2 regions of the Streptomyces sp. NPDC006516 genome follow, and region 2 is predicted to be linked to the other one. Evidence: riboswitches for the same ligand, from Rfam matches in the RefSeq annotation. Region 2 holds a riboswitch; the other holds the start of a gene.
The links. A riboswitch is a leader RNA that binds a small molecule or an ion and turns the genes downstream of it on or off. The one in region 2 is predicted to bind glycine.

Region 1: it holds a riboswitch for glycine, as region 2 does, so the genes downstream of both, gcvP (aminomethyl-transferring glycine dehydrogenase) here and gcvT (glycine cleavage system aminomethyltransferase GcvT) in region 2, are expected to answer to the same signal.

What each region holds. Positions count from the first base shown of each region.
Region 1 covers NZ_JBEXPD010000024.1:8,480-16,199, forward strand. Annotated here, with positions in the region: gene ABZY45_RS34375 (MerR family transcriptional regulator) at 1-201, shown strand, start outside; gene ABZY45_RS34380 (DNA polymerase IV) at 277-1,737, shown strand; gene ABZY45_RS34385 (PRC-barrel domain-containing protein) at 1,659-2,030, opposite strand; glycine riboswitch at 2,164-2,259, shown strand; gene gcvP (aminomethyl-transferring glycine dehydrogenase) at 2,454-5,339, shown strand; gene ABZY45_RS34395 (DUF5999 family protein) at 5,413-5,619, opposite strand; gene ABZY45_RS34400 (hypothetical protein) at 5,908-6,504, opposite strand; gene ABZY45_RS34405 (glutamate-cysteine ligase family protein) at 6,996-7,720, shown strand, end outside.
Region 2 covers NZ_JBEXPD010000002.1:1,173,850-1,181,569, reverse strand. Annotated here, with positions in the region: gene ABZY45_RS11540 (ABC transporter substrate-binding protein) at 1-858, opposite strand, end outside; gene ABZY45_RS11535 (ABC transporter permease) at 907-1,899, opposite strand; gene ABZY45_RS11530 (enhanced serine sensitivity protein SseB C-terminal domain-containing protein) at 2,286-3,038, opposite strand; gene ABZY45_RS11525 (enhanced serine sensitivity protein SseB) at 3,274-4,044, opposite strand; gene ABZY45_RS11520 (AAA family ATPase) at 4,284-4,973, opposite strand; glycine riboswitch at 5,147-5,244, shown strand; gene gcvT (glycine cleavage system aminomethyltransferase GcvT) at 5,410-6,537, shown strand; gene gcvH (glycine cleavage system protein GcvH) at 6,627-7,004, shown strand; gene glyA (serine hydroxymethyltransferase) at 7,023-7,720, shown strand, end outside.

The sequences.
Region 1 (7,720 bases), on a different contig from region 2:
TACGAGTGCTCCTCGCCCGACGAGGTCGTGAATCTTCTCCAGGGGGGCCAAGGCGTCTTCGGTATCGCCGTGGGCGTCGTGTGGCGAGATGTCGACGCCGCGCTCTCCCAGCTCCACGGAGAGCGGATCGACACCGGCGAGACTCTCGTCGGGCACAATCCCGCCGACGAACTGGCACGGCGCCGCAACCGCGCGGGCTGAGCCGGCCATGCCCTCCGCCCCGGCGAACGCGTCGGGCGGAGCGGTTGTCAGTGGCGTAGGGCAGCATCTGTCCGTGTGAGAGCCGCGCCCACGATTCTGCATCTGGACATGGATGCCTTCTACGCCTCTGCCGAGCAGGCGGCGAAGCCCAGCCTGCGCGGTAAGCCGGTGGTGGTCGGCGGCCTGGGGATGCGCGGGGTCGTCGCAACCGCCTCGTACGAGGCCCGCCGTCTCGGCGTCCATTCGGCGATGCCGATGGCCCAGGCGCGGCGGCTGGCGCCCAATGCGGCCTACCTCGTCCCGCGGTTCGCTCTCTACCGGGCGGTCAGCGACCAGGTGATGGAGCTGCTCGCGCGGCTGTCACCGCTCGTCGAGCCACTCAGCCTGGACGAGGCGTTCGTGGACCTGGAGGCCGGCGGGGTGGCGGACGACTCCGCGTCCGCCCGTGCGATCGGGCAGCAGCTGCGTACGGTGATCAGGGCCGTCACCGGGCTCAGTGGCTCCGTCGGGCTCGCCGGGTCCAAGATGCTGGCCAAGATCGCCTCCGAGGAGGCGAAGCCGGACGGGCTGCTGCTCATCGAACCGGGAACCGAGCGGGAGCTCCTCGCGCCCATGTCCGTGCGCACCCTCCCCGGGGTGGGGCCCGCCACCGGCGACCACCTCCGCCGCGCCGGCATGACCGTCGTCGACGACCTCGCACAGGCGGGCGAGGCGGAGCTCGTGCGCCTGCTGGGCAAGGCGCACGGCGTGGCCTTGCACCGGATGGCCCAGGGCCACGACGACCGGCCCGTCGTCGCGGAACGGGACGCCAAGTCCGTTTCTGTCGAGGACACCTTCGACGTGGACCTGCACGACCGTGTGCGCGTCAGGAGCGAGGTGGAGCGGCTGGCGGAGCGCTGCGTGGGACGGCTGAGGGGCGCGGGGCGCTCGGGGCGCACCGTCGTCCTCAAGGTGCGCCGCTACGACTTCTCCACGCTCACACGGTCCGAGACCCTGCGCGGCCCCACGGACGACCCCACGGTCGTCAAGGAGGCCGCGGCGAGGCTCCTGGAGGGCGTCGACACCACCGGGGGAGTGCGGTTGCTCGGAGTCGGCGTCACGGGACTGGCGGACTTCACGCAGGAAGACCTCTTCGCTCAGGCCGCGGAGGCGGAGCACGCCGCAGAGGAGGCAGCGGCTGAAGCCACGGCCGATGCCACCCCTGACGCGCTGCCCGTCCCGGCGGCGGAGACGGTCGAGGGGGGTGCCGAACAGCCTGCCGTCCGGCGCTGGTCCGCCGGGCACGACGTCCGGCACGAGATCCACGGCCACGGATGGGTCCAGGGCAGCGGCGTGGGCCGGGTGACGGTGCGATTCGAGGAACCGTGGTCGCCGCCCGGCCGCGTGCGGACGTTCCGCATCGACGATCCGCAGCTGGAGCCGGTGGATCCCCTGCCCCTGGTGCGGGAGCCGCCCGACTACTCCTCCTGGCCGGCCAGCCTGCCGAAGTCCCGGTCCGGGACCGGCCCGGCCGACGGGGCGGAGTCCAGCCCGTAATGGCGGTAGAGCTGCAGTTCCTGTTCGGGCGAGAGGTGACGGCCGACCCCGAAGTCGGGCGCGTCCTTGATCAGGGCCCGGTCGAAGGGGATCAGCAGCGCGCCGTCGACGAACTCGCTCGGCTCCAGCGGGACGAACGCGTCCCTGGTGAAGAGACCGGTGCGCACGGCGGCCCACTCCGGTACTCCGGTGGCGTCGTCGAGATACACCTCGTCCACCGTCCCGATCTTGGCACCTCGACGGTCGAAGGCCTTGCGGCCGATCAGGCTGCGCGGATCGATGTCGGTCTGCACGGTGCCTCCCACTGGTCACAACTGCATCAGGGTGGTCGCAAGCGCTCCACAGGCTCTACGAAAGGCCAGATCCGGGGCATCGGCCACTCGAGACGGCCCTCTCCTGCCCCGCTGGTAGTCTGGAACCGGCTGCTGACCCCGTGCGGGAGAGTCCTCCGGAGCGATCCGGAGGCGCCGAAGGAGCAACTCCTCCCCGGAATCTCTCAGGCCCCCGTACCGCACGGACGAGGTCACTCTGGAAAGCAGGGCGGAATCCGTGCGGCACGCGCCGCGGCGGGCGCCGCCCTCACCGACGGTGAAAGCCGGCACGCCCCCCGGGCGCGCCGGTGAAGCTCTCAGGTCGAGATGACAGATGGGGAGGCCGTACGGGCAGCCACGCCGTGGCGCCCCTCGCAGGTCGTGGCAGACCAGGAGGCCTCCATCATGACCCCCCGTCGCACTCCGCTCTCCCAGCTGGAGCAGGGCATCCCCTTCGAGCAGCGCCACATCGGTCCCGATGCCGAGGCTCAGGCGAAGATGCTCGCCCAGGTCGGTTACGGCTCCCTCGACGAGCTGACCGCCGCCGCCGTGCCCGACGTGATCAGGAGCACCGAGGCGCTGAACCTCCCGGAGGCGCGTACCGAGGCCGAGGTCCTGGCCGAGCTGCGCAGCCTCGCCGACCGTAACCAGGTACTGACCCCGATGATCGGGCTCGGCTACTACGGCACGTTCACGCCGCCGGTGATCCTGCGCAACGTCATGGAGAACCCCGCCTGGTACACGGCCTACACCCCGTACCAGCCCGAGATCTCCCAGGGGCGGCTCGAGGCCCTCCTGAACTTCCAGACCATGGTCGCCGACCTCACCGGCCTGCCGACCTCGGGAGCCTCGCTTCTCGACGAGGGCACGGCAGCGGCCGAGGCGATGGCCCTGGCACGGCGTGTCGGCAAGGTGAAGGACGGTGTCTTCCTGGTCGACGCCGACACGCTGCCGCAGACGGTCGCCGTGATCGAGACCCGCGCCGAGCCGACCGGGGTCGAGGTCGTCGTCGCCGATCTCACCGACGGCATCCCGGCCGAGGTCGCCGAGCGGGGTGTCTTCGGCGTGCTGCTCCAGTACCCCGGGGCCTCGGGCGCGGTCCGCGACATCAAGCCCGTCATCGAGCAGGCGCACGAACTGGGCGCGATCGTGTCCGTCGCCGCCGACCTCCTGGCCCTGACGCTGCTCACCTCGCCCGGCGAGCTGGGCGCGGACATCGCCGTAGGAACCACGCAGCGCTTCGGTGTCCCGATGGGCTTCGGCGGACCGCACGCCGGCTTCATGGCGGTGCGCGAGAAGTTCGCCCGCAGCCTGCCCGGCCGCCTCGTCGGCGTCTCCGTCGACGCGGACGGCAACAAGGCCTACCGCCTGGCCCTGCAGACCCGTGAGCAGCACATCCGGCGCGAGAAGGCCACCAGCAACATCTGCACCGCCCAGGTGCTGCTCGCCGTCATGGCCGGGATGTACGCCGTCTACCACGGGCCGGACGGACTGCGGACCATCGCCCGGCGCACGCACCGCTTCGCCGCCATCCTGGCCGAGGGGCTGCGGTCCTCCGGTCTCGACGTCGTGCACGGCGCCTACTTCGACACCCTCACCGTCCGCGTGCCGGGTGGCGCGGCCGACGTGGTCACCGGGGCGCGGGAGCGTGGGGTCAACCTCCGGCTGGTCGACGCCGACCACGTCTCCGTGGCCTGCGACGAGACCACCACCCGCGCGTGTGTCGCCGCCGTCTGGGCCGCTTTCGGCGCCGACGGTGACATCGAGGTGCTGGACGCCGAGACGGCCGACGCGCTGCCCGAGGGACTGCTGCGGACCGACGCCGTCCTCACCCACCCGGTCTTCCACCAGCACCGCTCCGAGACGGCGATGCTGCGCTACCTGCGCCGGCTCGCCGACCGTGACTACGCGCTGGACCGCGGCATGATCCCGCTCGGCTCCTGCACCATGAAGCTCAACGCCACCGCCGAGATGGAGTCGATCACCTGGCCCGAGTTCGGCGCGCTGCACCCCTTCGCGCCCGCCGAGCAGGCACAGGGCTTCCTCACCCTCATCCGGGAGCTGGAGGAGCGCCTCGCCGAGGTCACCGGCTACGACGCCGTCTCGATCCAGCCCAACGCGGGCTCGCAGGGCGAGTTCGCCGGTCTTCTGGCCGTGCGTGCGTACCACCGGGCCAACGGGGACCACGCCCGTACGGTCTGCCTGATCCCGTCCTCCGCGCACGGCACCAACGCGGCGAGCGCCGTGATGGCCGGCATGAAGGTCGTCGTCGTGAAGACCGCCGAGGACGGGGAGGTCGACATAGAGGACCTCCGGGCCAAGATCGCGCAGCACCGCGACGAGCTCGCCGTCCTGATGATCACCTACCCGTCCACGCACGGTGTCTTCGAGGAGCACGTCGCCGACATCTGCGGCGAGGTGCACGACGCGGGCGGCCAGGTGTACGTGGACGGCGCCAACCTCAACGCCCTCGTCGGCCTCGCGAAGCCGGGTCACTTCGGCGGCGACGTCTCCCACCTCAACCTGCACAAGACCTTCTGCATCCCGCACGGCGGCGGTGGCCCGGGTGTGGGCCCGGTCGGCGTACGCGCGCACCTGGCGCCCTACCTTCCCAACCACCCGCTCCAGCCCGCCGCGGGACCGGAGACCGGTGTCGGCCCGATCTCGGCCGCTCCGTGGGGCTCGGCCGGCATCCTGCCCATCTCGTGGGCGTACGTACGCCTGATGGGGGGCGAAGGCCTCAAGCGTGCGACGCAGGTCGCCGTGCTCGCGGCCAACTACATCGCCAAGCGCCTGGAACCGCACTTCCCGATCCTGTACAACGGCCCGGCCGGTCTGGTCGCGCACGAGTGCATCGTGGACCTGCGGCCGATCTCCAAGGCGACCGGCGTCAGCATCGACGACATCGCCAAGCGGCTGATCGACTACGGCTTCCACTCGCCGACCATGTCGTTCCCGGTGGCGGGCACGCTGATGATCGAGCCGACGGAGAGCGAGGACCTCGCGGAGCTCGACCGGTTCTGCGACACGATGATCGCCATTCGCGGCGAGATCGACAAGGTCGCCTCCGGAACCTGGAGCGCGGACGACAACCCGCTGCGCAACGCCCCGCACACGGCGGCCGCGCTCGGTGGCGACTGGGCCCACGCCTACACCCGCGAAGAGGCGGTCTTCCCGGCCGGCGTCACGCCTTCGGACAAGTACTGGCCGCCGGTGCGCCGGATCGACGGCGCGTTCGGTGACCGCAACCTGGTCTGCTCCTGCCCGCCGCTGGAGGAGTACGACCAGTAGGAGGGGCACGGACACGCGTCGGGGCCGGTTCGGAGAACTCTCCGGGCCGGCCCCCTTGTTCCGTCGGCCGCGCTCAGGCGGCCTTCATCACCTGACCGCTCTTCAGCGGCCGGTGAGGGGCGATGATCTGCCCGTCCGGGAGCAGCTCACCGGTGTCCTCGAAGAGCAGGACGCCGTTGCACAGCAGACTCCAGCCCTGTTCCGGGTGGTGGGCCATCAGGCGTGCGGCCTCCCGGTCGTTGGAGTCGGCGGTCGGGCAGGGTGGCTGGTGCTGGCACATGGGTGGGTTCTTTCGCTGCGTCGATTCGAGTGTCCTGCGGCTGGACGAGGTGTTCATGGCCGCCCCCGTATCAAGTCGGTCCGTTCCAGTGTTGCCCCACGGGCGTCGATCCGCAGGGATTTCGCAGCAGCTGCTGTTCTCCTCCCATGACGCATCACCCGGCCGGGCGGTTCGATCCAACTGAACTGTCCGTTCGGATGGTTCGGGGTGGCCTGACCGGACTAGTCCGCACGGGGCAGACGGGCGCCCCCGCCGTACAGCTCGGCGGGGGCGCCTGAAGGGCGGCTCTCAGGCCGGCGACCCGAGGAGGCCCGGGAGGGGAGCCGGCGTGACACGCAGTGTCATGACGGGGAGCAGATCCGCGACGTGGTGCGGACGGTGAGCCGTGATGCCCGGCGGGGCGGGGGCCAGGGGCACCAGTACGTCGGTCGGCGCGAGGGTGCCGCCACCGGCGTCCGCGCCGGTGTCGTGGTGCAGCCACAGTGTGAGCATGTACAGCTCAGGAATGGACAGCAGGCGCGGCTGGTAGTCCACGGCCGCCGACTCCGCCTGGCGCACGGCCAGTTCGGTGGAGGCGAGGTAAGGGCCCTCGAAGAAGTGAGAGAACGTCCAGCCGTCGGCGGTCAGCATGGTGTCCGCCGCGGCGACGGCGCGCTCGCCGTTGCGGATCAGGAAGCGCCAGCCGGCGAGGCGGGTGCGTGGAGCGGCCTCGTCGGGCACGATCCGGTCCAGTACGTGGACGGGAAGCGGGAGTTCGGGGCTCAGGGATCCCTGGACGGACCTGAGTGCGGGCGTGTGGGCCTCGCGGACTGCGGTGGGAGAACCGAGTGCCGCGAGAACGCTGCGCAGTGCGGGCGCGGGGGCCGGGGAAACATGCAGCGGCATAGTGGGTCGCCTCTCACTTCGGAGACACGGTGGTGCATGGGCGGGTGCAGACGGCGCTGTCGGCGTGCGGGGCCAGAGGAAGGCCGGTGACGGGCGGAACGGGCCGGTGCGTCAACTCTCTGCCTCGTTCGCAGAGTTTATACGACAAATGTTCACACGATGTTTCGGCTAGCCGACCCGCATATTGCGCGCAAGGCTGATTCGGGCCCTTGAATTGCGGCATTTCTGGGGCTTCGGGCCGGCCTGCGACCCTGCCGTCAGGTATTTTCCCTTTGCGGCGGTAGGCTGAAACCCATCGGTGTTTCTACCACGCAACCCCGCCGCGGCGAGCGCATATGCCCATGCCTTCGGAATGTGCCTCCGGCGTCAGACACCAGCCTACTTGCTGTCCGGGGCCCGTGTGGGCGTTACGGATCATCTCGACGGGGCATTATCGATCGTGATACGAGCGGCCTGTGCCGCGGGCCGCCCACGCGAGGAGGGACCCTTCGATGGGCGAGAAGGTCGTGGCGGGTGCCTTTGCCCCGTCCGATCGGCAGGCGTACCGCGAGAAGCTCACCCAGTGCCTGGCCGGGCTGGAGAGGCTCCTGTCGGAGCGGAGGTTCGATCGGCCCAGGAATCTCATGGGGCTGGAGATCGAGCTGAATCTCGCGGGTTCGGACGGCATGCCGAGGATGCGGAATGCTGAGGTGCTCCAGCGCATCGCCAGCCGGGATTTCCAGACGGAACTCGGGATGTTCAATCTGGAAGTAAACATTCTTCCCCACCGGCTGAGCGGCAGAGTTTTCGATCAGCTCGCCGAGGAGTTGCGGACCGGACTCGCATATGCCCACCGCAAGGCCGCGGAAGTCGACTCCGGGATCGTCATGATCGGCATCCTGCCGACCCTTGGGCGTGACGATCTGGTCTCGGCGAACCTGTCGGACGTGGATCGATACACCCTCCTCAACGATCAAATGGCAGCGGCCCGAGGCGAGGAATTCCTCCTCGATATCGAAGGCGTGGAGCGATTGGTCTCCACCTCTTCCTCCATTGCCCCCGAATCCGCCTGCACCTCCGTGCAGTTGCATCTGCAGGTGACTCCGGACCGGTTCTCGGACGTCTGGAACGCCGCCCAGGCCATCGCGTCCGTGCAGATCGCCCTCGGCGCCAACTCGCCCTTCCTGTTCGGCAAGGAGCTCTGGCGGGAGTCGAGGCCACCGCTCTTCCAGCAGGC
Region 2 (7,720 bases):
GACCGTGGTGGGGTTGACGTTGAGCTTGAGCTCGATCTTGTCCGGCAGCGCCTTGCGGATCGGGTCCGTCTTCGGGTCCCACTCCGGGTTGCGGACCAGGGTCGCGCCCTTGCTCTCGTCGTACGCCGAGAACTTGTACGGCCCCGAGGAGACCATCTTCTGGACGTAGCTGGCACCCGTGTCGGCCTTCTGCGGGACCGGAGCGGTCTGCGAGAAGGCGGCCAGGTAGTCCATGTCGGCGAACGGCTTGTTCAGCTTGAAGACGATCGTGTGGTCGTCCGGGGTCTCGATGGACTTGAGACCCTCGGCGGACTTGTCCTTGTACGGACCCTTGTACTTCTCGCCGCCCTCGAGGTAGGCCTTGAAGTACGTCGGGCCGTTGGACAGGGCCTCCGGCGCGAAGTTGGAGCGCTCGACGGCGTACTTGACGTCCTTCGAGGTGATCTCGGTGCCGTCCTCGAACTTCACGCCCTTGCGGATCGTGTACGTCCAGGTCTTGGCGTCGTCACTGGCCTTGCCGAGACCGGTGGCGAGGTCCGGGACGATCTCCAGGCTCTCCTTGCCGGCGGCCGGCTTGAAGGTCACCAGGGAACGGGCGTACAGGCGGGAGAAGTTCTGCACCCAGCCGTAGTACGTGTTGCCGGGGTCCAGGGAGTCCGGGCCACTGGAGTGCTCGAACGTGACCGTCCCCCCCTTCTTGTCGGTCGCGTTGACGATGCTGGTCAGAGCGGCGTCCGCCTTGGCGTTGCCCCCACCGCCGTTGCTGTCACCGCCCGAGTCACTGCTGCTGCACGCCGATGCGCCGAGCGACACCGCTACGGCCACGGCTATGGCCGCTGCTGTCTTTCTGTTCTGCATGCTGAGGAAAGCCCCCTCGCTAGTCCGGTGCGGCACTGCCTGCCGCGATTACTTGCCACGAGGGTCGAGTGCGTCACGCAGCCCGTCCCCCAGCAGATTGAAGGCCAGCACGGTGATGAAGATCGCCATGCCGGGGATGACCATGAACATCGGGTCCACCTCGTAGAGGTCGACCGCCTGGGTGAGCATGCCGCCCCATGACGCCTGCGGCGGAGCGATACCGACGCCGAGGAACGACAGGGAGGCCTCGAAGAGGATGTTCGTGGGGATCAGCAGCGTCGCGTACACGAGGATCGGCGCGATCAGGTTCGGCAGCAGCTCGCGGAACAGGATGAACGGTCCGCGGGCGCCGAGCGACCTGGCCGCCTCGACGAACTCACGCTCGCGCAGCGACAGGGTCTGCGCGCGGACGATACGGCCGATGTAGGGCCAGCTGAAGAAGCCGATCACGAAGATGAGGACCGCGATCCGCAGCGTGAGCCCTTCCATCCCGAAGGCGTTGCCCTGCAGGGAGGCGGAGATGGAGATCGCGAAGAGGAGCAGCGGGAAGGCGAGGAAGGTGTCCATCAGGCGGCTGATGAAGCTGTCGACCCAGCCGCCGTAGAAACCGGCGACGACACCCATGACGACGCCGATCACGACGGACAGCAGGGTGGAGCCGACGGCGACGACCAGGGAGACCCAGGAACCTTCGAGGATGCGGGCCAGGATGTCGCGTCCGGTCTGCGGTTCCACGCCGAGGGGGTGGTCCCAACTGATGCCGCCCAGGGCGCCCTTGGGCGCCAGCATGACGGGGTCGACCAGGCTCTGGTTGAACGCGTTGGGGTCGAGCCCGAGGAGCGACTGGAGCGGCTTGGACAGGACGGCGGTGAGGATCAGCAGCACGACAACGATGCCACCGGCCATCGCGGCCTTGTCCCGCTTGAAGCGGGTCCAGGCGATCCGGCCGAGCGAACGGCCCTCGATCTCCTTGCGCCCGGCGCCTTCCAGCACCGTTTCGGGCCGCGCATCCGCCCCGGTGGTCTCGATCGGTGCCGTCATTGCGCTGGAGACCCCTCTCGGCCGGCGGATGGCCGGCCTGTGACCGCCGCTGTAGCGGCTCGTACAGAACGTGACACAAGTGGTGGTGTGCGGCCGAACGGGCCCTGTTTGAAAGAGGGCTGCGCCGGGCAGGGAACCACCTGCTGTGTGGAGTCTTCAACCACTTTGCGATCACCCGCCAGACCTGACGGGGAATGTTTGCTCAAACGTGATGCTGCCAAGGGGCTTCCGTTATCCGGACAGCCGTGCTTGCTGAGCGGACCTCTCGGTCACTAATCCGCTATACCGGACATGGCACCCAACTGTGCTGATCAGGTCATCAATTGACCGTGCGCCCTGTGGACACCCGCTCTTCCGCCGACGCCGGCGACCGCGCCGACGGGCGGTCAGTAGGCGTGCGGAGCCTGGCCGGTGGGGGGCGGGTAGCCGTAGCCGGGGACGGCGGGTGCCTGGGCGTGCGCCTCGCGGTCGTAGAACGGCCGGGAGTTGGCCTGGAGCCACATCGCGACGGGGTCGTACTCGTCGGACATCGAGACCGTGGAGACGGGCAGCCCGTCGGGAACGGCCCCGATCGACTGCCGCATCATCGCCCGGACCGCGTCGACGGACGGCCGCCCCGTGTCGTAGAGGTCGAGCCCGATCGCGAGGTACGGGACGCCGAGCGCGGGCTGCACCCAGGCCCGGCGGAGCGCCCTGACGGCGGGGGTGCGGTGGGCGTTCTGCGACAGCAGGGCGTAGAACTGCGGGATCTCGATGGCGGGTTCGGTGAGCCGCAGCGGCCCCGCGGGCATCCGGTCGAGACCGGTGGCGATGCGCCGCAGGTCCAGCCAGGGGATGCCGACGCCGCCACCGGGGGCGTGCGGGTTGAGCCAGATGCCCCAGCGGTCGGGGAAGAGCGCCCTGGCGATGTCGCGGCCCGTGGTGACCTCGTGGGCCCTGTTCCAGCCGCTCGCCGAGAGCTCCTGCGCGGAGGTCACGCACGGGGCGTAACCCAGGCCATCAACCTCCATGTTGCCGTACTGGGCGTCGGGGGCACCCGCCGTCCCGTGCCAGAGCAGCATCCAGACCTGGCCCTCCGCCAGGGATCGCAGCAGCGCCTCGTAGGTGTCGAGGCGCCCGGGTGTCACCTGACGCAGCAGGTGCTCGACGTCTTCCCGAGCCCTCGGCTCCGCCCGAACAGGGGAGACCCCGTCGGCCGCCCCCGTGCCTGACGCACTCACCCTGGGTCCCGCCCCTCTTCGATCCGCTGTTGAAGCATGCTTCGCGGTGCTGTCGTCCCGCTCCCGGGCACACGGGGCGGCCTCGTCATCCAACCAGCTTATGCGCCGCCTCGGACACCTTCCGGGCGCCACGTGGCGGTGTGGGCCCCAGCCGTCAGTGGCCCTCGCGCCGGTAGAACGGGCGTACCTTTTCCAGCATCCAGTCGCCGACCGGGTCCTGCGCCACGTCCAGCAGGACGAGATTGACCGGCCAGGGCACCTGTATCCGGCCCAGCGCGCGGCCGAGGGCCTCCATCGGGGCGCTCTGCCCCGCGCCCTCCCAGGTGGCGAACTCGACGCCGACGAACAGGACGGGGCTGTCGCCCTCGATGCTGGCCAGCGCCCTGCGCGCCGTGCTCACCACGCCGGTGTCCTGGAACTCGGCGGACACCGCGGCGAGGAAGTCGACCGGGTCCTCCTTCCAGTCCGGCTCGTACAGCCGCACCCGGCCGCCGCTCGCGGGGCCGTCCAGCGGTGTGCGCCCGGCCCGGCAGAGCTCGGCCACGGCGGGCGGCGGAAGGGGCACGCCGACCGCGCCGCCCGGGTTCACCGCGATGCCGAGCTGCGGCGGCAGCCCGCGGGCGAACTCGCGCGCGGGCGCGATGGTGAAGGAGAGGTGGGAGCCGACGCACTGGAGGAACTGCCCCTCGGAACTGAAGACGGGGACGAAGGCGGCGCCGCCGATGTCGACGGTCGGCAGGTCGAGGTCGGGGCTGTCCGGGCCGCCGCCGTTGGGGAGGGGCACCCAGATCTGGCTGCGGCCGAGCACCTCGATCAGCCGGCCGGCCGCTCCGGGGACGCCGAGCGAGGCGGTGAGCACTTCTTCGAGCTCGTTGGCCGGCCATCCCTGCGACGGATGGGGCGGCGCCTGGGCCGGAATGTCCACGGTGTCTGAGTCCTTTTCTCGCCATGCGGTGCGGCAGAAACCTTAGACCGGCTCACGCCTCGCCCGCAGTGCCGCAGGCCGGAGCCCCGCCCGGCCCCCGCGTACCGTCCGGATCGCGGACAGGTGGCCGGACCACCGCGAACTGTGCGTATGCGAACGGTGACGCCCGGGGCACTCACCGCGGGCCGCTGTGGACCCTCGCCACGGACGCCCGGACCGGCTCCTCCGGTCCGTCGTCCCTACTCCTGCCCCGAACGCGCCTCCGGGAACGAGATCCGCCGGATCGCCCCGGCGGTCTCCCGGTCGATCAGCACCGCCGACGCGCACCCAGGAGGCAGCAGACCCCGCTCGGTGTCGCGCAGCAGCCTGCCCACCGCGCGCCGGTGACGGGCGAAGGCGTATCCGGACACACCGCGCCCACGCTCCCGCTGGCCCTGCCGGGCCACCTGCGGGGTGACGTCGAGCAGCACGAGGTGCAGGGTCCTGCCCCGGCGCCGGGCCTCACGCGCGAGCCAGCGCCGCACCCAGGCCTGCGTCCCGCAGTCGTGGACGACGACCGAGGCGCCCGAGCGCAGGGCCCGCCACAGCCCTGCGTAGTGCGCCGCACGCACCAGCGGGCGGTAGAGCGCGTACGGGAGTAAGGCGGGCAGGGTTGCGGCCCAGCGGTCCCGGGTGTCCTGGGAGTCGATCGCGTGCCCCTGCACCGCCCGCCGGATCAGCGTCGACTTCCCGCTGCCGGGCAGACCCGAGACCACGACCACGTCACCCGCCGCGAAGTCCAGGACGGTCGGGCCGCGAGCGCCTCCGCCCCGCAGATCACGCACCACCGGAGCCGGCCCGCCCCCCAGCTCCCGGGCGGGTGCGCCCGGCTGCTGGGGCATCGCACCGCGCGCCGCCCCCGCGGTCGCCGCGTAACGCTGCAACGTCATCGTCTTCCCCCTGCCGAGTGACCCACTGACCTGCCCAAGAAGTGTAAAGAAAAGGTAATGCGGCACAACCGCTTCCGGTCGCACGTGTCGGGACCCGCACCCGTGCGGACCTGATCGCCCCACTCTCCCGCAATGCGTGCGATGATGACCCCGCCAACTGCATACCGGCCGTTTGAATCCGCGCGGGAGAGTCCCGGACACCGTGTGCGCCGGGCGCCGAAGGAGCAAGTTCCTCCCTTGAATCTCTCAGGCCCCGTACCGCGTGGATGAGGCAGATCTGAAAAGCGGGCCGCTTCGCGGCTCCACCCAAGGTGCAAGCCGACCCTGAAGGGGATGCCCCCTCCAGGACCCTTTCAGGGGCTCTCGGCGAACCTCTCAGGTTCCGATGACAGATGGGGAGGGAAATCCCCTGTCGTCATGCCCTGGAGCCATGTCCATGAGCACTGCCCCGAGCGCCGCCCCCCGCCAGACCGCCCTCGACGCCCTGCACCGGTCCCTGGGCGCGACCATGACCGACTTCGCCGGCTGGGACATGCCGCTGCGGTACGCCAGCGAGCGCGACGAGCACAACGCCGTGCGCACCCGGGCCGGACTGTTCGACCTGTCGCACATGGGCGAGATCACCGTCACCGGTCCGCAGGCCGCGGCCTTCCTGAGCTACGCCCTGGTGGGCAACATCGCCACCGTCGGCGAGGGCCGGGCCCGCTACACGATGATCGTCGCGCAGGACGGCGGAATCCTGGACGACCTGATCGTCTACCGGCTGGCCGGCGACGAGTACATGGTGGTCGCCAACGCGGGCAACGCCCAGCTCGTCCTCGACACCCTCACCGAGCGAGTCGCCGGTTTCGACGCCCAGGTGCGGGACGACCGCGACGCCTACGCGCTGATCGCCGTCCAGGGCCCCGACTCCCCCGCCGTACTCAAGTCGGTCACGGACGCCGACCTGGACGGACTGAAGTACTACGCCGGGCTCCCCGGAACGGTCGCCGGTGTGCCCGCGCTCATCGCCCGCACCGGCTACACGGGCGAGGACGGCTTCGAGCTCTTCGTCGCCCCCGGCCACGCCGAGCAGCTGTGGAAGGCCCTGACGGAGGCCGGAGCGCCGTACGGCCTGATCCCCTGCGGGCTCTCCTGCCGGGACACGCTGCGCCTGGAGGCGGGCATGCCGCTGTACGGGCACGAGCTGACCACCGCGCTGACGCCGTTCGACGCCGGCCTCGGCAGGGTCGTGAAGTTCGAGAAGGAGGGCGACTTCGTCGGGCGCGAGGCGCTGCTCGCCGCCGCCCGGCGCGCCGAGACCGCCCCGCCCCGCAAGCTCGTCGGCCTGGTCGCCATGGGCCGCCGGGTGCCGCGCGCCGGTTTCCAGGTCGTGGCCGGCGGGGAGGTCGTCGGCGAGGTCACCTCCGGGGCCCCGTCCCCGACCCTGGGCAAGCCGATCGCCATGGCGTACGTGGACGCCGCGCACGCCGCGCCCGGCACCGAGGGTGTCGCGGTCGACATCCGGGGCACGCACGAGCCCTACGAGGTCGTCGCGCTGCCGTTCTACCAGCGCCGTAAGTGACACCGCGCCCGCGCACGTGACGCAGTCGTGTCTCACACCGTAAGACCACCGTTCATCAGCACTCCCCCGCGTACAGGAGAATTCAGGTCATGAGCAACCCCCAGCAGCTGCGGTACAGCAAGGAGCACGAGTGGCTGTCGGCCGTCGAGGACGGCGTGGCCACGGTCGGTATCACCGAGTACGCGGCCAACGCGCTCGGCGACGTCGTCTACGCCCAGCTCCCGGAGGTCGGTGACACGGTGACCGCGGGCGAGACCTGCGGGGAGCTGGAGTCGACCAAGTCGGTCAGCGACCTGTACTCGCCGGTGTCCGGCGAGGTGACCGCGGCGAACCAGGACGTCGTGGACGACCCGTCGCTGGTGAACTCCGCCCCCTTCGAGGGCGGCTGGCTGTTCAAGGTGCGCGTCGCGGAGGAGCCGAACGACCTTCTCTCCGCCGACGAGTACACCGCGTTCTCCGGCAACTGAGACCCAAGGGACCCACTGATGTCGCTTCTCAACTCCTCCCTCCACGAGCTGGACCCGGACGTCGCCGCCGCCGTCGACGCCGAGCTCCACCGCCAGCAGTCCACCCTCGAGATGATCGCCTCGGAGAACTTCGCTCCGGTCGCGGTCATGGAGGCGCAGGGCTCCGTCCTCACGAACAAGTACGCCGAGGGCTACCCCGGCCGCCGTTACTACGGTGGCTGCGAGCACGTCGACGTGGTCGAGCAGATCGCGATCGACCGCATCAAGGCGCTCTTCGGCGCCGAGGCCGCGAACGTCCAGCCGCACTCAGGTGCGCAGGCCAACGCCGCCGCGATGTTCGCGCTGCTGAAGCCGGGCGACACGATCATGGGTCTGAACCTGGCTCACGGCGGTCACCTGACCCACGGCATGAAGATCAACTTCTCCGGCAAGCTCTACAACGTGGTCCCGTACCACGTCGACGACACCGGTGTCGTGGACATGGCCGAGGTCGAGCGCCTCGCCAAGGAGTCGAAGCCGAAGCTCATCGTGGCCGGCTGGTCGGCCTACCCGCGCCAGCTGGACTTCGCCGCCTTCCGCCGCATCGCGGACGAGGTCGGCGCGTACCTGATGGTCGACATGGCGCACTTCGCGGGCCTGGTCGCCGCGGGTCTGCACCCCAACCCGGTGCCGCACGCCCACGTCGTCACGACCACCACGCACAAGACCCTCGGCGG